Regions from separate parts of the Kitasatospora sp. NPDC058046 genome, predicted to be linked through region 1. Evidence: riboswitches for the same ligand, from Rfam matches in the RefSeq annotation. Region 1 holds a riboswitch; each other region holds the start of a gene.

Region 1 (7,615 bases):
TGGAGGCCTTGTCCAGGTAGCCGGACGGGTCCGAGGAGAGCATCAGCTGGACGGACGGGTCGATGCCGCCGCTGCGGTACTGCTCGCCCGCCACCTCGGCGAGGCCGCCCTGGAGCTGGGTCATCTGCTCCTGGCCGCGGGCCACCTGGTCCTGCAGCTGGTCGGCCTGCTTGCGCAGCTGGTCGGCCCGCTCCTTGGCGCCGTTGTACTTCTCGGCCGCCTGCTCCTGCTCCTCCTGGAGCTGGTCGATCTGCGCCTTGACGTCCGTCTTGTTCGGCTGCGGCGCGGCGTGCGCGGCCACCTGGGCGGAGAGGGCGACCGCGGTCGCAGCGGCCGCGGTGAGCACGGAGATCCGTGCGCGGCTCGGCTGCTTGGGACGGCGGTGGGAGGCCAAGGGACCGGCTCCTTCTTCCAACGGGCTCACCTGATGGGATGAGATTCCGGAAAATAGGTTTGACGCCAGACCCTAGTGAAGATCTATCCGTTTTGCCACTCCCCCGAAGGCGTGAACTCCGGTCCCCACACTGACTTCACCGGACTCGCACAATGCTCCGAAACAGGCCCTGACCAGGCATCATGCGAACCTCCCCGGGTTCAGGGCCGGGCCAGTCGGTTCAGCAGCAGCACCGACGCCACGGGGCGCGCGCCCGCCTTCCGCACGCCCTCCGCGACCTCCCGGTCGGTGGACACCACCACCACCGGACGGCCCTGCGGCTCGGCCCGCACCAGACGGCGGATCAGCTCGTCGGCCGTCTCCCCGGTCCGGCTGAACCGCACCCGGACCCCGCGCGGTGGCGCCATGATCACCGGGACGTCCAGGTCCTGCCCGTCGAACACGCAGGTGACCTCCGCCTGGGTCCGCTGGGCCAGCATCGCCAGCCCGCCCAGCAGCCGGATCCGCTGCTGCTCCAGCGGCAGCGTCGGATAACCGGTCTTGGTCACGTTGTAGCCGTCCACCACCAGGTGCACCTGGGGGATCGCCAGCAGCTGGTCCAGCAGCGCCGGATCGTCCTCGGCCAGCCCGCGCCGGGCCACGTCGTGCGGCGAGGCCGCCCCCGGCACCACCGCCTCCACCAGGTCCGCCGGGCGGATCTGGGCGACCGGCAGCGCCAGCTCCCGCTGGAGCCCCTGGGCCGACTGCAGCACGGTGTCCAGCAGCAGCCGCAGCCGCATGTCCTCGACGCTGCGCCCCTCGCGGGCCGAACGGCGGCCCTGCTCGGCCGCGTTCTCCAGCTCCAGGACCCGGTGCCGGAGCCGGCGCGCCTCGCTCTCGGCCGCGCCGCGCTCGGCCGCGGCCTGCGCCTTCAGCGCGTCCAGCTCGCCGGCCACCCGGCGGGTCTCGGCCTGCGCCCGGCGGGTGTCGCTCTCCAGCGACCGCACCCTCTTGCGCAGCGACTCGGCCTCCCTGCGGACGCCGTCGGACTCGGCCCGCTGCCGGTCCGCGTCCGCCCGCGCGGAGGCCCGCACCTCGGCCAGCTCGGCCTGCAGCTTCTCCACCAGCCGGACCGCCTCCGCGGCCGCGTCCTCGGCACCGGCCCGCTCGGCCTCCTCGCCGGCCTCGGCCACCAGCCGGCTCCAGCCCGTCGAACGCACCAGGTAGGCGGCGGCCGCGACGTCCATCGGATCGGCCGCGCTCGGGACGGTGCCCGACTCCAGCGCCTTCACCAGGTCCGGCTGCCCGAGACGCAGCCGCTCCGCTATCCGCACCCGGAAGGCCGGCTCCGCCTCCAGCGCCGCCGCCAGCGCGGTGGCCGCGTACTTGGCCCGCCGCGCCGGGGTGAACTTGACGTACTGACGCAGGCTCTGCGGGAGCTCGGCCGGCGGCACCCCGCCGAGCGCGTCCGAGGCCAGGCCGACCACCCGACGGCGCACGCCCTCGGGCAGCGGCCGGTCGAGCTTCTCGACGGCGCGCTCCGCCGCGGACCCGGAGGCGCCGTCCGCCGTCCCGGCAGCCTCGGCCGGGGCCTCGGCCGCAGCGGGCTGAAGCCCCTGGGCTGCGCCGGGCTCCTTCGCTGCGTCCACCACGTCCTCGGCTCCGATCCTGGTCCAGCGGGGCACGGCCGCGGCCGCCCCCCGTCGGCACGCTCCGTGCGTCCTGTTCTGTATTGTCCCGTGCGGCGCGGGCGGGTGCGCCGCGCACCCACCCCGCCGCCGCGGCGGGGATCAGCCCTGGTCGGCGGGGGCCTGCGTCTCCTCGGCGCCCGGACGGGCCACCAGCTCGACCTGGTCCACGGCGTTGCACCAGCGGCAGCGCACCGACTCGACGGTCTCGCTCAGCACCTCGGTCTCCTCGACCTTGGACTCGCCGGCCAGGTCGAAGTGCAGGAACTCGGTCACCCGCGCGGTGCGGGTCACGTCGAAGCGGGTGAGGTTGCCGCACAGGGTGCAGCGCCAGCGCGTCTCGGCGGTCAGAGCGGGGACGGTCATCGGGGGTCCTCTCGGGTGGTCCCTGGGTGGGGCAGGCGCTCCCCCCGGAGCCCCGGCGTCGGCGGCGGGAGGCGGGAATGCCCGCCCCAAGCCTATTGCCTGGGGCAACCGTCGCGACCACCGGTTGCCTGAACACCCGGGCTAGTCCACCTGCCGTAAACCGCCGTGTCACCTGCGGCGCCCGGAGGGATGCTTGGCCGCATGGCGCTCGCGGTCCCCGACCACACCGCCGCCCGGGGCGGCCGCCCGGCGGCGACCGCCCCCGTGGTCAGCTACGCCCTGATCGCCCTCAACACCCTGGTCTTCCTGCTCGGCCCGGCCGCGGGGCTCAACCCGCTGTACGGCACCGGCCAGGCCCGGGTCTGCGCGGAGCAGCGGTACGAGCAGCGCTGGGGCGCCGTCCCGGCCGAGGTGCTGGCCGGACGGCCGCTGACCGCCGAACAGCTCGCCGAGGCCCCCGACCCGGTCCCCGGCTGCCCGGCCGCCCCGACCCCGGGCAAGCGCCCGGCGCTGTCCGTCCTCACCGGGCTCTTCCTGCACGCCGGCTGGCTGCACCTGCTCGGGAACCTGCTCTTCCTCCAGGTCTTCGGCCCCACCGTCGAACGGCGGCTGGGCCGGGCCCGGTACGCCGTCTTCTACCTGGCCGCCGGCAGCCTGACCACGTACGGCTTCGCGCTCGCCGAGGCGCACTCGCCGAACTCCACCCGGGTGCTCATCGGGGCCTCCGGGGCGATCGCCGCCGCCCTCGGCGCCTACCTGCGCCTCCACCCCCGGGCCCGGGTGACCACCCTCGTCCCGCTGCTGTTCTTCCTGCCGCTGCGCTTCCCGGCCTGGCTGGTGCTCGGCCTCTGGTTCGTCCTGCAGTGGTGGTCGGTGCACGCGGCCGGCCCCGGGGTGGCGTACCTGGTCCACGTGATCGGCTTCTCGGCCGGGTTCCTCTACGCCTGCACCGTGGTCCGCCACCCCCCGCGACGACCGGGCTGACGCCCGATACGCTGGCGGCACCCCACAAAGGAGCCCGAACTGTGATCACCGCCATCGTCCTGATCAAGACCAGTGTCGACCGCATCCCGGAGATCGCCGAATCCATCGCCGCCATCGACGGCGTGAGCGAGGTCTACTCGGTGACGGGGGGCTACAACCTGGTGGCGATGGTGCGGGTGCGCCGGCACGACGACCTGGCCGAGGTCATCCCGGGCCGGCTCAACAAGGTCCCGGGCGTGGCCCACACCGAGACCCAGATCGCCTTCCGCACCTACTCCCAGCACGACCTGGAGGCCGCCTTCGCCCTCGGCCTGGACGAGTAGCGGTCAGCCCTCGGCGCGCCGGCCCCGCTCGACCTGCACGGTGGCGACGCAGCGCCCGCCCTCGTTGCGGTAGTTCCACGCCGCGCCCTCCGTGACCAGCTCCCGGACGGCGGTCAGGAAGCGGTCGACGTGCTCGTCCGGCGTCCCGGCTCCGAAGCTCACCCGGATCGCGTTCAGGCTGCGCTCGCCCGGCAGCGACGGCTCGGGCGCACCACACTCGGACGGTGCCTCGTCCTCGTCGCCGAGCAGCGTGCGCACCAGCGGGTGGGCGCAGAACAGGCCGTCGCGCACCCCGATGCCGTACTCGGCGGACAGCGCGGCGGAGAAGTGCGAGCTGTTCCAGTCCCGGACGACGAAGGACAGCACGCCCACCCGGGCGGAGCCCTCGCCGAACAGGTTCAGCACCTTGACCTGCGGGATCTCGGCCAGCCCGGCCGTCAGCCGGGCGATCAGCTGCTGCTCGCGGGCCTCCAGCCCGTCGAAGCCGGCCTCGGTCAGCGCCCGGCAGGCCGAGGCGATCGCGTAGGCGCCGATGACATTCGGCGAGCCGGCCTCGTGCCGGGCCGGGCCGGTGTGCCACTGCACGGCCACCGAGCCGTCGGCCTCCCGGGCCACCGTCCGGGTCGCCCCGCCGCCGGCCAGGTACGGCTCGGCCGCGTCCAGCCAGTCCGCCCGGCCGGCCAGCACCCCGGCGCCGAACGGCGCGTAGATCTTGTGGCCGGAGAAGGCGATCCAGTCGACGTCCAGCTCGCGCACCGAGACCCGGTGGTGCGGCGCCAGCTGGGCGGCGTCCAGCACCACCCGGGCGCCGTGCCGGTGCGCGGTCGCGGTCAGCTCGGCGACCGGCCACAGCTCGCCGGTCACGTTGGAGGCGCCGGTGACGCAGAGCAGCTTGGGGCCCTCGGGCGCCTCGGCGAGCGCGGCGTCCAGCGCGGCCACCGCCTCGGCCCGCGAGCGCGGCGCCCGCAGGTAGGTGACGTCCAGTCCGGCGTGCGCCCAGGGCAGCAGCGAGGCGTGGTGCTCGGTCTCGAAGGCGAACACCCGGGTGCCGGCCGGGACGGCGGAGGCCAGCAGGTTGAGCGAGTCGGTGGTGGCCCGGGTGAAGACCACCTGGTCGCCCTCGCGCAGGTCGAGGAACTCGCCGACGGTGCGGCGGCTCTGCTCGAACAGGTCGGTGGACAGCTGGGAGAGGTACCCGGCCCCGCGGTGGACGCTGCCGTAGTACGGCGCGTAGGCGGCGACGTCGTCCCACACCCGCTGGAGCGCCGGCGAGCTCGCCGCGTAGTCGAGCGCCGCGTAGCCGACCTTCTCACCGCTGGCGAGCGGGACCTGGACGTCAGCGCCGAGGACGGCGAGCGGGGTGCGGATTTCGGTGGCCAGAGACATGGGGATGCACTCCTTCTGGGGCAAGGGACCCCGGGAGTGCTAGTCGTCGGGCGTCCGCGCTTGTCGCACGGACGGCTTGCCGTGACGACCCGGTCCTCACCCAGGGCACCCCGCCACGGACGGAGGGTTGCCGGACAGCCAGCTGGGGCTTGGCGCTGTCACTCATGACCTGGCGAAGACTCTAGGCCTGGTCCACCGGGTGGTCAAACGGGCATCCAGCATCCGGACAGCACGGGAGCCCGCACCGGCGTACCGGCACGGGCTCCCCAACTGCCGCCTCAGGCCCGGCTGGTGGCCTCCGACCAGCGCCGCAGCAGGTCCTGCGCGGCACCGGAGTCGATCGCCTTCGCGGCCCGCTCCATGCCGGCCGCCAGCTGCTCGGTGAGCGGCGCGTCGCCCAGCTCCAGCGCGACCAGCGCCGCCGCCGTGTTCAGCAGGACGGCGTCCCGCACCGGCCCGTGCTCGCCGGCCAGCAGCCGCCGCGCGACCTCGGCGTTGTACGAGGCGTCCGCCCCGCGCAGCGCCTCGATGCCGACCAGCTCGATGCCCACGTCCCGCGGGTCGAAGGTGGACTCGGTGACGACCCCGTCGCGCACCAGCCAGACCTGCGAGGTCGTGGTGATGGTCAGCTCGTCCAGCCCGTCGTCGCCGCGGAAGACCAGCGCGGTGGCGCCCCGCCGGGCCAGCACCCCGGCGATCAGCCCGGACAGCCGGGTGTCGAAGCAGCCGATGGCGTGCGCGGTGACCTTGGCCGGGTTGGTCAGCGGGCCGAGGATGTTGAAGGCGGTCGGCACCCCGAGGTCGCGCCGCGCGGTGGCGGCGTGCCGCATCGAGGGGTGGAACTTCGCCGCGAAGCAGAAGGTCAGCCCGACCTCCTCGGCCACCTCGGCGACCCGCCGGGGGGAGAGGTCCAGCGCCACCCCGAGCTTCTCCAGCACGTCCGAGGAGCCGCTGGTCGAGGAGGCCGACCGGTTGCCGTGCTTGACCACCTTGGCGCCGGCGGCCGCCGCGACGATCGCCGACATGGTGGAGATGTTGACGGTCTTCGCCCGATCCCCGCCGGTGCCGACGATGTCCACCGCCGGGCCGGGGATCTCCAGCGGTTCGGCGTGCGCGTACATCGCGTCGACCAGGCCGGCGATCTCCTCGACCGACTCGCCCTTGGCCCGCAGCGCGATCATGAACCCGGCCACCTGGACGGGGGACGCCTCGCCGCTCATGATCCGGTCCATCGCCCACGCGGTGGACGAGCGGTCGAGGTCCTCCCCCTGCAACAGTGCCGCCAGGAGGTCCGGCCAGGTGCGGACCACCTGCGCGGGGTCGCTACCGCCGTTCGCAGGGTTCACGTTCACCATGGCTGACTCCAGCTGTTGTCGGTTCCCCGCTCCGGGGACGTCCGTACGGATGGAGCCAGCCTATCGAGCGGAGCGCCCGCTTCTACCCCTGTCTTTCCTACTCCTGGCGCGGATTTCAGCGGACGGCCGGAGTCCGCTTCGCCAGCCGGTCCCGCAGCAGGGTGGCGACCGCCCCGGCCAGCGCCACCGGCTCCACCGGACGGGAGATCGCGGCGTCGGCCCGGCTCCAGGCGGCCAGCCAGGAGTCCTGCGGCCGGCCGATCAGCACCAGGACCGGCGGGCAGCCGTAGATCTCGTCCTTGAGCTGGCGCCCGAGGCCCAGCCCGCCGGCCGGAACGGCCTCGCCGTCCAGCACGCAGAGGTCCACTCCCCCCTTCTCCAGTGCCTTGAGCACCGCGGGGGTGGTCGCGCACTCCAGGTAGGACAGTTCCGGAAGGTCCTCGGCAGGGCGGCGGCCGAGCGCCGTCAGCACCTGCTCGCGGGTGTTGCGGTCGTCGCTGTAGACGAGGACGGTGAGCGTCTCATCGGTCGTGTACGCCATGGGCCCTGCTCCCTCAAGTGTGATCCGGACCACGTTCGCCTGATCCGGATGCTACTCCCGATCACCCTCCGCCGAGTCCCCCTCGCGCACGTTCCTCCTCAAGCCGCCGCGCCCCGGACTAACCCGCCTGGAGGACGGCCCGTCACCCGACCCCGCCCGGTCCACCCGTACGGCTCACCCGGACGCCCTCCCCCCTACCTCCCTCGGCTACTCCGACCGTGCACCGGCGCGCCGGGCAACGGGGTCCAGGCTCCTCCGAGGAACCATCAGAAAAGGGACACGCCGCTGCTCACCCCCCGTACGGGCACCCCGTCGCCCCCCAAGCGGGCATACCGCACGCACCGGACACTCCGAGGGACACCCCCCGACGTGAAGACGGAATAAGGGACCGACATAATGTCCGTCGTGGCGACAGCAACAGCAGTAGAAACCGGGCACGCGCACGGATCGGTCAACCGGCCGAACATGGTCAGCGTCGGAACGATCGTCTGGCTCAGTTCCGAGTTGATGTTCTTCGCGGCCCTCTTCGCGATGTACTTCACGCTCCGCTCCGTCAAGGGGCCGGAGTTCTGGACCGAGAAGGCCCACGCCCTCAACGT
Region 2 (7,615 bases), on a different contig from region 1:
TTCCAGATCTTCACCGAACGCGAGGAGTGCAAGGCCACCACCGTCGCCGCGAACTCACCCTCCACCGAGTGGGACAAGGCCTTCGGAGACGCCCGGCTCCGCCCGGCCATCGCCGACCGCATCACCTTCTGCTGCACCCTCATCCAGATTGACACCGATTCCTACCGCTACCAGGCCCCCCGGGAAGGCCTCTTCGCAGCTCCGAAATGACCTCCGCCAGAGGTCAGCCAATCGGCGTCGCACGTCGTTCGGGCAGCGGCCCGCCGACGGCAAACGAGATGCCGAGCGGTTCTGCGATCGGAGGGTGACCTTGGTGGCGGGAGTGGATTACGTTTGAGCGATCACCGACGCCCTGATCCGGGGGCACAAAGGAGTCGTCGATGCGCCACGAATCTCAGCACGGCGCACGTCTGGCCGCCTACGGGACCATTGCCACCCGCCTGTCCCTGCTGAACGACCGGCGTCTCGGCGAGATCGTGGCGTCAGCTCCTCCGGTCGGATCCGGCATCGGCGGCAGGTCGGCGGAGCTGGACATCGACGGGACACGGATCTTCGTCAAGAGGGTGCCGTTGACGGACGTCGAGACCCAGCCGGAGAACATTCGGTCCACGGCGAACCTCTTCGGTCTGCCGATGTTCTACCAGTACGGAGTGGGCTCGGCCGGCTTCGGTGCCTGGCGAGAGCTGGCCGTCCACGTCATGACCACCAACTGGGTCCTCGGGAAGGAGTACGAGGGCTTTCCCCTGATGTACCACTGGCGCATCCTGCCCGATTCCCCTCCCGAAGGCTTCGTGGACGAGTTCGGGGGCATCGACGGAGCGGTCGCCCACTGGGAAGGCTCGCAGGCGGTACGCGAGCGCCTGGAAGCCATCGGCCGATCCTCCCGCAGCCTGGTGCTGTTCTTGGAACACGTGCCACAGACACTCCGCAGGCTGTTGCACGAGCACGGGGAGACTACGGTGGCCACCGGCGGCGGCTCTCCTGCGTGGGCGGAGGATGCTCTGGCGCGGGGCACGGCGTTCATGAGCTCCCGCGGGCTCGTGCACTTCGACGCCCACTTCAACAACCTGCTGACCGATGGCCGGCTGATCTACTTCGCGGATTTCGGACTGGCCCTGAGTTCAGACTTCGAACTCTCAGCAGCCGAGCAGCAGTTCCTCACGGACCACCACGGGTACGACCACGCCTACACGGCGAGCCACCTGATCCACCACCTCGCCGACCGTGTCCGGGGTGACATGGAAGCAGACGCGTTCCTCCAGGAGTGGACCGCAGGTCACAGACCCGAGGCAGTTCCGCCCGAGATCGCCGTGCTCGTCGAGCGGCACGCCCGAGCCAGCGTCGTCCTGGATGGCTTCCACCGCCGACTACTGTCCGAGAGCAAGCAGACGCCGTACCCCGGCGCCGAGCTCAACCGCGTCGCGGACGCCGGTGAGACATCGCGCTGACCTTCGAAGGAGCGGGCCCCGGCCGCGACTTGTCGGGCTCTGGGGCTCACCTCGCCCCGGCTCCTCGCTCGTCGATTCGGCGGCGGCTGACGACTCGACGTAGGAGGTCGGGCCTGCCGACTTCCTACGTCGGGCGATGGTCAGGGTGGGGTTGGGGGGCCGGGGTGGCCGCGGAAGGTGGTGCGGTAGGTCTGGGGGGAGACGCCGATCGCCGCGTGGAGGTGCTGGCGGAGGGAGGCGCCGGTGGCGAAGCCGATCTCGGTGGCGATGCGGTCGACGGGGAGGTCGCTGGTCTCCAGCAGGTGGCGGGCGCGGTGGAGGCGTTGCTGGATCAGCCAGCGGCCCGGGCTGGTGCCGGTCTCGTCCTGGAAGCGGCGGGCGAAGGTGCGCGGGCTCATCCGGGCGTGGGCGGCCAGCTCGCGGAGGGCGAGCGGGCGGTCGAGGTGCTGGAGGGCCCAGGCCTGGGTGGCGGCGGTGCCGTTGGTGCCTTCCGGGGGCACCGGTTGTTCGATGTACTGGGCCTGGCCGCCCTCGCGCCAGGGCGGGACCACGCACTGGCGGGCGACCTGGTTGGCGACGGCGCTGCCGTGGTCGGAGCGCACCAGGTGGAGGCAGACGTCGAGGCCGGAGGCGGCGCCCGCCGAGGTGAGGATGTCGCCGTCGTCGACGAAGAGCACGTCGGCGTCCAGGGCGACCCGGGGGTACATCCGGCGGAAGGCCGGCGCCAGGGCCCAGTGGGTGGTGGCGGGGCGGCCGTCGAGCAGGCCGGCGGCGGCCAGCGCGAAGGCGCCGGTACAGATGGAGACGATGCGGGTGCCGGGGCGGATCCGGGCGAGGGCCGCGCGCTCGGGCTCCGGCAGGTCGGCGGTGGCGCGGTGCAGGGCGTACGGCGGGATGACGACGGTGTCGGCGCTCTCCAGGGCCTCGGGCCCGTGCCCGACGGTGATGGTGAAGTCGGCGCTGGTCGCGACCGTCCGGTCCTCCGTCGCCGCGCACGTCACCACCTCGTACGCGCCCGGCACCCCGGGGAAGACCCGGTTGGGGATGCCGAGCTCGAAGGGGTAGACGCCGTCGAGGGCGAGGACGACGACGCGGTGCGGCGGCCGGGCGCCGAGGCCACCAGGACCGAGAGGACCACAGGGTTCCATCGCAGGCATGGCACGATTCTATCGGTCTTTGGCAATCTTGCCATTTCGCTGGTCAGGGGCGCGGCCGCAGGCTGGATCCATGACCACGAACTCCATGAGCACGAACACGATGAGCACGAACACGATGCGGGCCATCACCCAGACCGCCCTCGGCACCCCGGACGTCCTCCACGAGGCCGAGGTCGAGCGGCCCGTGCCCGGCGTCGGCCAGGTCCTCGTCGCCGTCAACGCCGCCGGGGTCAACCCCACCGACTGGAAGCACCGCGACCGCGGCTACTTCCTCGGGCAGCCCCCGTTCACGCTCGGCTGGGACGTCTCCGGCACCGTCGAGGCGGTCGGCGTCGGCGTCTCGCTCTTCGCCCCGGGCGACGAGGTGTTCGGCATGCTGCCCTACCCGTACGGCGCCGGCGCGCACGCCGAGTACGTCGCCGGCCCCGCCCGGGCCTTCGTGCCCAAGCCCGCAGTACTGAGCCACGTCGAGGCCGGGGCGCTCCCGCTGGTGGCGCTCACCGCCTGGCAGGCGCTCGTCGACACGGCGGGGCTGCGGCCGGGGCAGCGGGTCCTGGTGCACGCGGCGGCCGGCGGCGTCGGGCACGTCGCCGTGCAGATCGCCAAGGCGCGCGGCGCGTACGTCATCGGCACGGCGTCCGCCGCCAAGCACGATTTCGTCCGGGGCCTGGGCGCGGACGAGGTCATCGACTACCGCACGGCCGACTTCGTGGCGGAGGCCCGCGACATCGACGTGGTCCTCGACCCGCTCGGCGGCGACGACCGACTGCGCTCCCTGGAGACCCTCCGGCCCGGCGGCGTCCTGGTGTCGATCCTGCCCCAGGGGATCGACGAGGTGGCCGAGCGCGCCGCCAAGCTGGGCGTGACGGCGAAGGCCCTGCTGGTCGAGCACGACCGGGCGGGCATGGCCGCGATCGCCGCCCTCGTCGAAGCCGGGCAGCTGCGCCCGCACGTCTCCGCCACCTACCCGCTCGCGGAGGCCGCGAAGGCCCACGCCGAGGGCGAGACCGGCCGGGTCACGGGCAAGCTGGTCCTCACCGTCCGCCCGTAGCGGTCACCCAGGCCCCGGGAGCGACCAGCGCTCGGGAAGCGAACAGACCGGGGCAGATTCAGACCGAATCGGGCAGGGTGGGACGATACCTGCCATGCCTAGCAAGTCTCCATCGGTCCGGGACGCCGACGCCCCGCCCGACCCGCTCTGCCGTCTCCTGCTCGACCTGGGCGAAGCCCTGCTGGGCGGCGGCCTGCCCGTCCATGAGGTCGAGGACGAACTCCGCGGACTGGGGCGGGCGTTGGGCGCCCCGGAGGTCCAGGTCGCCGCGCTGACCAACGGGCTGTTCGTGGCCCTGCACCCGGACGGCGCCACCAGGTTCCAGCCGCTCGGCGGCACCCTGCGGTTCGAGCAGACGGCCGACGTCCTCGACCTGGTGCACCGGCTGCGGGCGGGCGAACTCGACGGGCCGCGGGCGCGCGCCGAGCTGGACCGGATCCGGCGGGCGCCCGCCCGCTGGCCCGCGTGGGTGGCTGACTTCGGGGCGCTGCCGGTCGGGGTCGGGGTCTGCATCTTCCTGCAGCCGGTGGTGGCGAACGTGCTGGCCGCCGGGCTCGGCTCGCTGATCGTGGTGGGCCTGACCGTGCTCGCCCGGCGGCGGCCGCACCTGCGGCCGCTGCTGCCCGTCACGGCCGGGTTCCTGGTCGCACTGCTGGTCCTGGCGCTCGCGCGGGCCTCGCTGCTGGACGGGCCGCTGCGGACGATCGTGGCCACCCTGGCGATCCTGCTGCCGGGCGGGCTGCTGGTCACCGGGCTGTCCGAGATCGCCGCCGGCGCCGCCAACGCGGGCACCGCCCGGCTGGTCTCCGGCGCCGTGCAGCTGACGCTGTTCCTCGCCGGGGTGGCCGCGGCCGCGACCGCGATCGGCATGCCGTCCACCGCGCTGGCCAACGTGCAGGTGGCCAAGCCGAGCTGGTGGGTGATCGCGCTGGGGCTGGCGATCGCGGTGGCCGGGGTGGTGGTCAACGTCCACACCCCGCCCTCGGCCATCCCGTGGATCGTCGCGGTGATCGCGGTGAGTGTCACCGCCCAGGTGGCGGTGGGGTCGGTGCACGGCGCGGCGATCGGCGGCCTGGCCGGTGCCGTGGCCGCCGCGGTCGCGGCCACCCTGGTGCACTGGCTGCCGGGCGGTCCGCTCTGGCAGGTGCTCTACCTCCCGGCGTTCTGGATCGTCGTGCCGGGCTCCTTCGGTCTGCTGAACACCGCGCAGATCGAGGTCGGCAACGGGGCGCAGTCGCTGCTGGCGGCCGTCTCGGCGGTCTTCGGGGTGTCGATCGGCACACTGATCGGCGCGGTGATCAGCCGGATCCCCCGTCCCAGCCTCACCGGCCTGCCGCACCGGGCCTGAGCCGGTCGGAACCGGGCCCGAGCCGGGCCCGAGCCAAGCCGGAACCGGGACCGGTACGGGCCGGAACCGGGCCCCGGGGCGCGCGGAGGTGCGCCCCGGAGCCCGGAGTCTCGGAACCCGAGGTTCGGAACCCGTGACCAGGGAACCCCGGAACCTCGGAATCCGAGAGCCTCGGAACCCCCGTCAGGGCTGGCGCAGGGCCTCGGTGAGCCGGTGGGCCGCCTCGACGACGGCCTGGGAGAGCTGGGCGCCGGGGTGGCGGCTGAGCCGTTCGATCGGCCCGGAGACCGTGACGGCGGCCACCACCCGGTTGGACTGGCCGCGGACGGGCGCGGCGACGGAGGCGACCCCGACCTCGCGCTCGCCGACGGACTGGGCCCAGCCGCGGCGCCGCACGCCGCTCAGCGCGGTGGCGGTGAAGCGGGCCCCCTGCAGGCCGCGGTGGAGGCGCTCGGGCTCCTCCCAGGCGAGCAGGATCTGGGCGGCGGAGCCGACCTTCATGGGGAGGGTGACCCCCACCGGAACGGTGTCGCGCAGCCCGGTGAGCCGCTCGGCGGCGGCCACGCAGATCCGGACCTCGCCCTGCCGCCGGTAGAGCTGGGCGCTCTCGCCGGTGGCGTCCCGCAGCTGGGCGAGGACCGAACCGGCCGCGGCCAGCAGCCGGTCCTCGCCGGCGGCCGCCGAGAGCTCGCCGAGGCGGGGGCCGAGCATGAACCGGCCCTGGACGTCCCGGCTGACCAGGCGGTGGTGTTCGAGTGCGACGGCCAGCCGGTGGGCGGTGGGCCGCGCCATGCCGGTGGCGGCGACGAGGCCGCCCAGGGTGGCGGGCCCGGCCTCCAGGGTGCCGAGGATCGAGGTGACCTTGTCGAGCACGCCGACGCCGCTCGTGTTCTCCATGGGATGGGTACTCCAGTCTCAAGGCCCGGGAGCAGCGGGTCCGCGCTGCTCACGGCGGCTCCTGGCGGGGAGCCGGGGGGTGTGGTCAGCGAGGACAGGCCGGAGAAGTCGGCCGATTGCCTGCGCCGGGCACGAGACGGGTACGCGAAAGGACCGGGGCGGGAAGCGCCCGGGCGAAGGACAGCACAGAGAGCACCGTGTCTCCTCATCTTTCCCGCGCCACAGTGGCGACAGGCCGGAGTTGGCACTGCCCCCGCCAACACGGCGCGTACTTCGGACGCCGGGTCGAACGGGGAGTTGCCGGGGCTTCGTAGGGCCGGTCCCTCCACCCCTCTGGATGATTCGCCAGGAACGATACAAGACATCCGGGGCGGGTCGGCAAGTCCCCCCGCCCTCGACCCGCCCTCGGCCACGCCCCGCGGGGCCGGCTCAGCGGTGGCGCGGCCCCGACAGGCCGGTGCACGGGGCCCCGTCCGGGCTGCCGGGGAGGGTCGCGTCCCAGGCGTGGAGGGCGGCAAGGGCGGCGGTGCGCTCGCGGTCCGTCGGCCGGGTGCCCTCGGGGCCGAGCAGGTAGTCGGCGACCGGGGTGAGCAGCAGGGTGGCGTCGCCGGCCGGGAGCAGCAGCGCCTCGTCCCACTGGTGCCGGATGACGGTGCGGCGCAGCAGCGTGCCGTGGCGCGGCGAGGTGCCGTGGCACGGCGGGGTGCCGGCAGAGGTCCGGCGGCGGAGTTCGGGGGCGACCTCGGCCTCCAGGACGGTACGCACGTCCCGCAGGGCGCCGAGCGGCACGTGCTCGGCGGCGAGGTCGAGGAGGGCGGCGGCCTCCGGGGCGAGCCGGTAGGCGGCGACCACCGCGGCGGTCTCGACGGGCTCGAAGGGCTGCCCGGCGAGCCTGGCCACGTCGATCACGTCGCCCGCGAGGAAGGTGCGCCCGAGCCCTTCCTCGGCGAGGGCGATCAGGCATTCGACGTGGTCGTCGGCGGCCAGGTAGGGGCGGACCGGGACGGTGGCGAGGTCGCCGGGGAGCGCGGCGGTCGCGACCCGCACCTGGTACCACGGGTCGAGCAGCGGGTCCCCGGCCGGCCAGCGCAGGGTGACGGCGGTGTGCCGGGGGCGCTCGCCGAGCAGGGTGACCTCCACGGACTCCACCGGGTGGTCGGTGACCAGCCGGTTGACGGCCTGCCAGAGCGAGGCCTCGGTGGGGCTGACGAGGCTGAGCTCGGCCAGCGGCCGGGGCAGGTCGGGCGGGTAGTAGCCGGCCAGCGGCAGGTCGCGGATGGGGCGGACCCCGGTGGCGTCGGCGAGGTCGCGGGCGACCCGGGCGTAACACTCGACCCGGTCGCGGGCGCGCCGCAGCTCGTCCCGGGCGTGCGCGCCCATCCGGACGTCCTCCCGGGCGAGCGCGGCGAGCACCAGGTACGGGAGGTGGCGCTCGCCCCGGGCGCGGTGGAGCAGTTCGACGGGTCCGCAGGCCGGGTCGACGTCGAGCAGGCGGTGGAGCAGGTCGGTGTCCAGGCCGCCGTGCCGGTCCGTGGTCCGGTCGGTGCTCAGGTCCGTGCTCAAGTCCGTGCTCGACGCCGTACTCGGTTCCGCGTTCGGATCCGCTTTCCGGCCGGTCCTCAGGTCGCTGTTCCGGTCCGTGTTCATGGGCGTCCGCCTCCGAGAGCCGTGGGGGTCGCCGGTCGGCGGCCGGGCGACCGGGGACGTGGCGGGT
Region 3 (7,615 bases), on a different contig from region 1:
CGCACCCGGTGCACAGCGGCCAGCGCCCGTACGCCTCCAGCAGCGCGTCCTGGACGTCCTGGGCGACCAGCCCGAGCACGTACTCGGTGCCGTCCGGCCACTGCTCCAGCCACCAGCGGCGGTGCGTCACGGCCTGCTCCACCAGCGAGACGACGGCGGCGTCCGCCACGTCCCGCGCGGTGAGGTCGGCCAGGATCAGTGCCCGCGCGTTGTGCAGGGCAGTCTCGATGTCGTCGGAAGCCATCCGTCCATTCTCCGTCCACCGGCCCGAACGCCGAAACGCCGGACGTCCGAACGCCCGGGCCCCGGAGCTTCCGGACGCCGGAACGCCGTGTGGGCGGCCCCCCGAAGGGAGCCGCCCACACGGACGAGGAACCAGCCGATCCGATCGGAGCGATCAGGATCAGAAGTCCATGTCACCGCCCGGCATGCCGCCGCCGGCGGCCGCGGCGGCCTTCTCCGGCTTGTCGGCGATGACGGCCTCGGTGGTCAGGAACAGCGCCGCGATGGAGGCGGCGTTCTGCAGCGCGGAGCGGGTCACCTTGGCCGGGTCGATGATGCCCTCGGCGATCAGGTCGACGTAGGTGTTGGTGGCCGCGTTCAGGCCGTGACCGGCGGGGAGGTTGCGCACCTTCTCCACCACGACGCCACCCTCCAGGCCGGCGTTGGTCGCGATCTGCTTGATCGGGGCCTCCAGCGCGACCTTGACGATGTTGGCACCGGTGGCCTCGTCGCCCTCCAGCTCCAGCTTGTCGAAGGCGACACCGGCCTGCAGCAGGGCGACGCCACCACCGGCGACGATGCCCTCCTCGACGGCGGCCTTGGCGTTGCGGACGGCGTCCTCGATGCGGTGCTTGCGCTCCTTGAGCTCCACCTCGGTGGCCGCGCCGGCCTTGATGACGGCCACGCCGCCGGCCAGCTTGGCGAGGCGCTCCTGGAGCTTCTCGCGGTCGTAGTCCGAGTCGCTGTTCTCGATCTCGGCGCGGATCTGGTTCACGCGGCCCGCGACCTGCTCGCTGTCGCCGCCACCGTCGACGATGGTGGTCTCGTCCTTGGTGATGACCACCTTGCGGGCGGTGCCCAGCAGGTCGATGCCGGCGTTCTCCAGCTTGAGGCCGACCTCCTCGGAGATCACGGTGCCACCGGTGAGGATGGCGATGTCGCCGAGCATGGCCTTGCGGCGGTCACCGAAGCCCGGGGCCTTGACGGCGACGGACTTGAAGGTGCCACGGATCTTGTTCACGACCAGGGTCGACAGGGCCTCGCCCTCGACGTCCTCGGCGATGATGACCAGCGGCTTGCCGCTCTGCATGACCTTCTCCAGCAGCGGGAGCAGGTCCTTGACCGAGCCGATCTTGGAGTTGGCGATGAGGATGTACGGGTCCTCGAACGTCGCCTCCATCCGCTCCAGGTCGGTGGCGAAGTAGGCGGAGATGTAGCCCTTGTCGAAGCGCATGCCCTCGGTGAGCTCGAGCTCCAGACCGAAGGTGTTGCTCTCCTCGACGGTGATGACGCCTTCCTTGCCGACCTTGTCCATGGCCTCGGCGATGAGCTCGCCGATCTGGGTGTCAGCGGCGGAGATGGAGGCGGTGGAGGCGATCTGCTCCTTGGTCTCCACGTCCTTGGCCTGGGCCAGCAGCTGGTCGGAGACGGCCGCGACGGCCTTCTCGATGCCGCGCTTCAGGGCCATCGGGTTGGCGCCGGCGGCGACGTTGCGCAGACCCTCGCGAACCAGGGCCTGGGCGAGCACGGTGGCGGTGGTGGTGCCGTCACCCGCGACGTCGTCCGTCTTCTTGGCGACCTCCTTGACGAGCTCCGCACCGATCTTCTCGTACGGGTCCTCGAGCTCGATCTCCTTGGCGATGGAGACACCGTCGTTGGTGATCGTGGGGGCGCCCCACTTCTTCTCCAGCACGACGTTGCGGCCCTTGGGGCCGAGCGTGACCTTCACGGCGTCGGCGAGCTGGTTCATGCCACGCTCAAGGCCGCGGCGAGCTTCCTCATCAAAGGCGATGATCTTGGCCATCTGAAGTGGTCCTCCGGGACACGGTCGACTGCTCGGACCAAGGGGTGCCCGCGACGGACGGCCCTGGTGTGCGGGGGTCCATTCCCCTACCGCTCCCGGGGGCCTCACCGACCCGGTCCGCTGTCACTCTCACGCTGTGAGTGCTAACGCCAATGATTAGCACTCCGGGTGGTCGAGTGCAAGCCCAATCGACGATCCGCGAGCCGTCGCCGGAGCCCCGCCGGAGCCCCGCCGGAGCCGCGTCGGGGAACGCCGACGGGCCCGTACGACACGCGTCGCACGGGCCCGTCGAGAAGCGAGTGGTCACCAGCCGTAGGGCCGCGCCGAGCTCCTGGAGTCGGAAGGGGTCAGACCGCCGCGCGGACCATGTCCGCCTGCGGGCCCTTCTGTCCCTGGGAGATCTCGAACTCGACCCGCTGGCCCTCCTCGAGGGTGCGGTAGCCGTCCATCTGGATCGCGCTGTAGTGGACGAAGACGTCCGCACCACCGTCGACCGCGATGAAGCCGTAGCCCTTCTCCGCGTTGAACCACTTGACGGTGCCCTGAGCCATTCCGAACTCCCCTAGTGCTGTGCTGGCCCTTCACGTGCCCGCAGGTCGCGGGCCCGGGTTGGTTGAAGGCCGGCCCGGGGAACCCCCCCTGGGCGCAGCCGTGCACGCCGCAACCATCCGCGCGGAACGCCGGGCGGCCTCCGGTGAGCGGGTGATTGCGTCGACCGCCGCTGAATGTATCCGGATCGACGCCCTCTGCAACAGGGCCAACCGCCGGTAATTCCGCCAAGGCGTCAAGGGACAGGACGGATCGAATCGGAATAATCTCGGCATTCCACGCCGGACATAGCGGACGAATTACTCAAATGCCCGCGCGAATTCTGACATCTGCCTGACATGTTTCACGGTCCGCCCCCGGCGGCCGGACGCCCCCGGGCCGAGCACTGCGGGGGCCGAAAGGGAAACCCTGTTCCCAGCCGAGCCACACTCTACTCCGACTCGACCCGGAAATATTCCCGCCGGAATGCGAGCGGTCGCCCGCGCATACGGAGAACGGATTTCCGTACGCGCGGGCGACCGCGGGTTCTGCTTTGTCGGCTCAGCAGCCGCCGGCCACCGCCGGGATGATCGAGACGCTGGCGCCGTCCTTGATCTCGGTCGCCAGACCCTCGGCGAAGCGCACGTCGTCGTCGTTCACGTAGACGTTCACGAAGCGGCGCAGCTTGCCCGTGTCGTCCAGGATGCGGGCCGCGATGCCCGCGTGGTTCTTCTCCAGGTCGGCGACGACCTCGGCCAGGGTGGCACCCTCGGCGGTCACCTCGGCGGCGCCGTCGGTGTAGGTGCGCAGGATGGTGGGGATGCGGACGGTGGCGCTCATGACTCTCCTAGCGGGGGCGGGGCCTATCGGGTGGTTCAGGCGGACACGAGGCCGGCGGCGCGGAACGAGTCCAGCGTCGGGCGGATGACGGCGGTCATCCCGGAATCGGAGACGGCGTCCAGGGTCTTCAGCCCGTCGCCGGTGTTGATCGCGACGGTCTCCTTGGCCGGGTCCAGCTGCCCGGTCTCGACCAGCTTCTTCAGCACGCCGACGGTCACCCCGCCCGCGGTCTCGGCGAAGATCCCCTCGGTCCGCGCCAGCAGCCGGATCGCCGCCACGACCTCGGCGTCCGTGACGTCCTCCACCGCGCCACCGGTACGGCGGGCGATGTCCAGCACGTACGGGCCGTCGGCCGGGTTGCCGATCGCCAGCGACTTGGCGATGGTGTCCGGCTTCACCGGCTTGATCACGTCCCGGCCGGCCTTGAACGCGGCCGACACCGGCGAGCAGCCCTCCGCCTGGGCGCCGAAGACCTTGTACGGCCGGTCCTCGACCAGGCCGAGCCTGATCAGCTCCTGGAGCCCCTTGTCGATCTTCGTCAGCTGCGAGCCCGAGGCGATCGGGATCACGATCTGCTCCGGCAGCCGCCAGCCGAGCTGCTCGCAGATCTCGTACGCCAGCGTCTTGGAGCCCTCGCCGTAGTACGGCCGCAGGTTCACGTTGACGAAGCCCCAGCCCTCGCCGGCCGGGTCGCCGATCAGCTCCGAGCAGAAGCGGTTCACGTCGTCGTAGTTGCCCTCGATGCCGACCAGCTCGCCGCCGTACACCCCGGCCATGACGACCTTGCCCTGCTCCAGGTCGTGCGGGATGAACACGCAGGACCGGAACCCGGCCCGGGCCGCCGCCGCACCCACCGCGCCGGCCAGGTTGCCGGTGGAGGAGCAGGACAGCGTGGTGTAGCCGAACGCCCGGGCCGCCTCGATCGCACACGCGACCACCCGGTCCTTGAACGAGTGCGTCGGGTTCCCGGAGTCGTCCTTGACGTGCAGCTGGGCGGTGAAACCGAGCTCCCGGCCCAGGTTGTCCGCCTTCACCAGCGGGGTCCACCCCGGGTTCAGGTTCGGCTTGGACGCCACGTCGGCCGGCACCGGCAGCAGCGGCGCGTACCGCCAGATGGAGGCCGGACCGGCCTCGATCCGCTTGCGCAGCTCCTCGGCGCCCTCGCTGCCGAACTCGTAGGCGATCTCCAGCGGGCCGAAGCACTCCAGGCACGCGAAGCTGGGGCCGAGCGGGAAGCGGGTGCCGCACTCGCGACAGGACAGCGCGGCGGCCGGGCCGAGGTCGACGGAAACGGGTGCGGCAGTGTCGATAGCCATGATGGCGAGGCCTCTCTCCTCATCTTCCCCGTGGCGCGGTCGCGACACGGGACGGAATTGGCACCTGTCCCGCCGGGGCCTGTCGACAGACAGCCGCGCGAGAAGGTTGCCGGGACGTCAACGGGCCGTTCCCTCAGTCCCTCTGGATGAGCTTGTGAAATTGTGGTGGTGCTCAACGGAGACCCCGGCGTGCAAAGGTCCGACCGCTGTACGAAGACTGTATCCGAAGGCGTCAAACCTGAACGGGACCGTCCGCCAAGCGAGATGACCCGTCCCACCGACCTCGCCGAGGAGATCTCCGTGCCCGCCGAACCGACTCCCGCGCTCCTCCCGCAGGCGGCGTCCTGGCTGCGCCGCCGCTCCTGGAGCGCGGCCGACCGGCCGGTCCGCACCCTGCTCGACGCCAAGGAGCGCACCGGTCGCACGGTCAGCGTGGTCCTCCCCGCCCTGGACGAGGAGGCCACCGTCGGCGACATCGTCCGCACCATCCGCCGCGAGCTGATGGAACGCCTCCCGCTCGTCGACGAACTCGTCGTCGTCGACTCCGGCTCCACCGACGCCACCGCCGCCGTCGCCGCCGAGGCCGGCGCCCGGGTCGAGCACCGCGACGCCGTCCTGCCCCGGCTGCCCGCCGTCCCCGGCAAGGGCGAGGTGCTCTGGCGCTCGCTGCTGGTCACCCACGGCGACATCGTCTGCTTCGTCGACGCCGACCTGCGCGAGTTCGACCCGGCCTTCGTCTCCGGCATCGTCGGCCCGCTGCTCACCGACGAGTCCATCCAGCTGGTCAAGGCCATGTACGACCGCCCGCTGGAGTCGGAGGGCGCCGTCCTGCCCGCCGGCGGCGGCCGGGTCACCGAACTCGTCGCCCGCCCCCTGCTCAACCTCCACTGGCCGGAACTCGCCGGTTTCGTCCAGCCGCTCGGCGGCGAGTACGCGGCCCGCCGCTCACTGCTCGAACGGCTGCCCTTCCCCACCGGCTACGGCGTCGAACTCGGCCTGCTGGTCGACGCCCTGGAGCTGGCCGGCCTGGACGCCCTCGCCCAGGTGGACGTCGGCGTCCGGCACCACCGCCACCAGGACGGCCAGGCCCTCGGCCGGATGGCCGCCACCATCTACCGGACCGCCCTGGAACGCCTCGACCGAACCCACCGCCTCAAGGCCTCCGCCGACCTCGTCCACCCCCACCTCACCCAGTTCACCCGCGACCCGGAAACCCGCGCCTTCACCGCCCACACCCACCCGGTGACCGCCCTCGAACGCCCCCCGATCCACACCCTCCCCGAGTACGCCGCCCACCATTAGGGCCTCTCTTCGACGGGCCGCACGGGTTTGCCACGCCGACCCCACGGCAACATGCCAACCATGGGCGATCTCACGACCAACCGTTCGAGCGTGACCGGCACCGCCCCCGTCCTGGTGGCGTCCAACCGGGGACCGGTGTCCTTCAGCACCGCCGACGACGGCACGCTGACCCTGCGCCGCGGCGGCGGCGGCCTGGTCTCCGGCCTCTCCGCCATCGACGACCCGAACGCCGTCTGGGTCTGCGCCGCCCTCGACGACTCCGACCGCAGGGCCGCCGCCGAGGCACCCCACGGCCGCCTCGACCTGGCCGGCCACGAGGTCGGCGGCCAGGCCGTACGGATGCTGGACATCGACCCGCTGACCTTCGCCCGCGCCTACAACGGCGTCGCCAACTCCACCCTCTGGTTCGTCCACCACCTGCTCTACGCGACCCCCACCGCGCCCTCCTTCGACGCCGCCTTCCGCACCGAATGGGCCGCCTACCGGGCCTACAACGAGGCCTTCGCCGAAGCCCTCGCCGCCGAGGCCGCCCCGAACGCCGCGGTCCTCGTCCAGGACTACCACCTCTCCCTGGTCCCGGCCCTGCTCCGCGAAGCCCGCCCCGACCTGCGGATCGGCCACTTCTCGCACACCCCCTGGGCCCCGCCCGAGTACTACCGGATGCTGCCCGACGACGTCGCCCGGGCCGTCCTCACCGGCATCCTCGGTGCCGACCGGGCCGGCTTCCTGACCCAGCGCTGGGCCCGCGCCTTCGCCGCCTGCTGCGAGGACCTCCTCGGCGCGACCGTCGACCACGACGCGCTCACCGTCACCGTCGACGGCCGCACCACGCGCCTCGGCGTCCACGCCCTCGGCGCCGACGCCGACTTCCTGCGCGAGCGCGCCCACCGCCCCGACGTCGACGAACGCCTCGCCGCCCTCCGCGCGGCCGTCGGCGACCGCCGCACCATCGTCCGGGTCGACCGCACCGAGCTGAGCAAGAACATCGTCCGCGGCCTCCAGGCCTACCGGCACCTGCTCCGCACCCGCCCCGAGTGGCACGACCGGGTGGTGCACATCGCCTTCGCCTACCCGTCCCGCACCGACCTCGCCGAGTACCGCGCCTACACGGCCGCCGTCCAACGGCTGGCCGAGGAGATCGACGCCGAGTTCGCCACCCCCGCCTGGCAGCCCCTGATCCTCCACGTCGACGACGACTTCCCGCGCTCCCTCGCCGCCTACCGGCTGGCCGACGTCGCCCTGGTCAACCCCATCCGCGACGGCATGAACCTGGTCGCCAAGGAGGTCCCGGTGGTCTCCGACCACGGCTGCGCCCTCGTCCTCTCCCGCGAGGCCGGCGCCCACGCCGAACTCAAGGACGACGCCCTCACCGTCAACCCCTACGACGTCATCGCCACCGCCGAGGCCCTCCACGCCGGCCTCACCATGAGCCCGGAGGAGCGCGCCGACCGCACCAAGCGCCTGGCGGCGGCGGCCACCGCGCTCCCCCCGCAGCAGTGGTTCCTGGACCAGCTCAACGCGCTGTGAGCGCGTCCGCCAAGGCCCCCAACAGCTCCACCACGCCCTCCGGCCCGGCGACCACCAGGTCCGCCCGGTCGGCCAG

The links. A riboswitch is a leader RNA that binds a small molecule or an ion and turns the genes downstream of it on or off. The one in region 1 is predicted to bind S-adenosylmethionine.
Region 2: another riboswitch for S-adenosylmethionine. It lies ahead of ACFVU7_RS41520 (IclR family transcriptional regulator); the one in region 1 lies ahead of ACFVU7_RS01335 (aminotransferase class V-fold PLP-dependent enzyme).
Region 3: another riboswitch for S-adenosylmethionine. It lies ahead of thrC (threonine synthase); the one in region 1 lies ahead of ACFVU7_RS01335 (aminotransferase class V-fold PLP-dependent enzyme).

Annotation. Positions count from the first base shown of each region.
Region 1 covers NZ_JBHVRS010000001.1:283,846-291,460, forward strand. Annotated here, with positions in the region: gene ACFVU7_RS01310 (C40 family peptidase) at 1-394, opposite strand, end outside; gene ACFVU7_RS01315 (NYN domain-containing protein) at 595-2,025, opposite strand; gene ACFVU7_RS01320 (hypothetical protein) at 2,164-2,427, opposite strand; gene ACFVU7_RS01325 (rhomboid family intramembrane serine protease) at 2,629-3,411, shown strand; gene ACFVU7_RS01330 (Lrp/AsnC family transcriptional regulator) at 3,453-3,734, shown strand; gene ACFVU7_RS01335 (aminotransferase class V-fold PLP-dependent enzyme) at 3,738-5,120, opposite strand; SAM riboswitch class IV at 5,172-5,290, opposite strand; gene trpD (anthranilate phosphoribosyltransferase) at 5,399-6,475, opposite strand; gene ACFVU7_RS01345 (hypothetical protein) at 6,591-7,016, opposite strand; gene ACFVU7_RS01350 (heme-copper oxidase subunit III) at 7,413-7,615, shown strand, end outside.
Region 2 covers NZ_JBHVRS010000035.1:24,108-31,722, forward strand. Annotated here, with positions in the region: gene ACFVU7_RS41495 (ATP-binding protein) at 7-210, shown strand; gene ACFVU7_RS41500 (protein kinase family protein) at 381-1,448, shown strand; gene ACFVU7_RS41505 (GlxA family transcriptional regulator) at 1,589-2,596, opposite strand; gene ACFVU7_RS41510 (NADP-dependent oxidoreductase) at 2,676-3,656, shown strand; gene ACFVU7_RS41515 (threonine/serine exporter family protein) at 3,751-5,004, shown strand; gene ACFVU7_RS41520 (IclR family transcriptional regulator) at 5,188-5,901, opposite strand; SAM riboswitch class I at 6,104-6,245, opposite strand; gene ACFVU7_RS41525 (hypothetical protein) at 6,331-7,464, opposite strand.
Region 3 covers NZ_JBHVRS010000022.1:5,244-12,858, reverse strand. Annotated here, with positions in the region: gene ACFVU7_RS34235 (hypothetical protein) at 1-244, opposite strand, end outside; gene groL (chaperonin GroEL) at 404-2,026, opposite strand; gene ACFVU7_RS34225 (cold-shock protein) at 2,374-2,577, opposite strand; gene ACFVU7_RS34220 (MoaD/ThiS family protein) at 3,116-3,394, opposite strand; gene thrC (threonine synthase) at 3,430-4,710, opposite strand; SAM riboswitch class I at 4,727-4,863, opposite strand; gene ACFVU7_RS34210 (glucosyl-3-phosphoglycerate synthase) at 4,975-6,012, shown strand; gene ACFVU7_RS34205 (trehalose-6-phosphate synthase) at 6,073-7,539, shown strand; gene otsB (trehalose-phosphatase) at 7,526-7,615, opposite strand, start outside.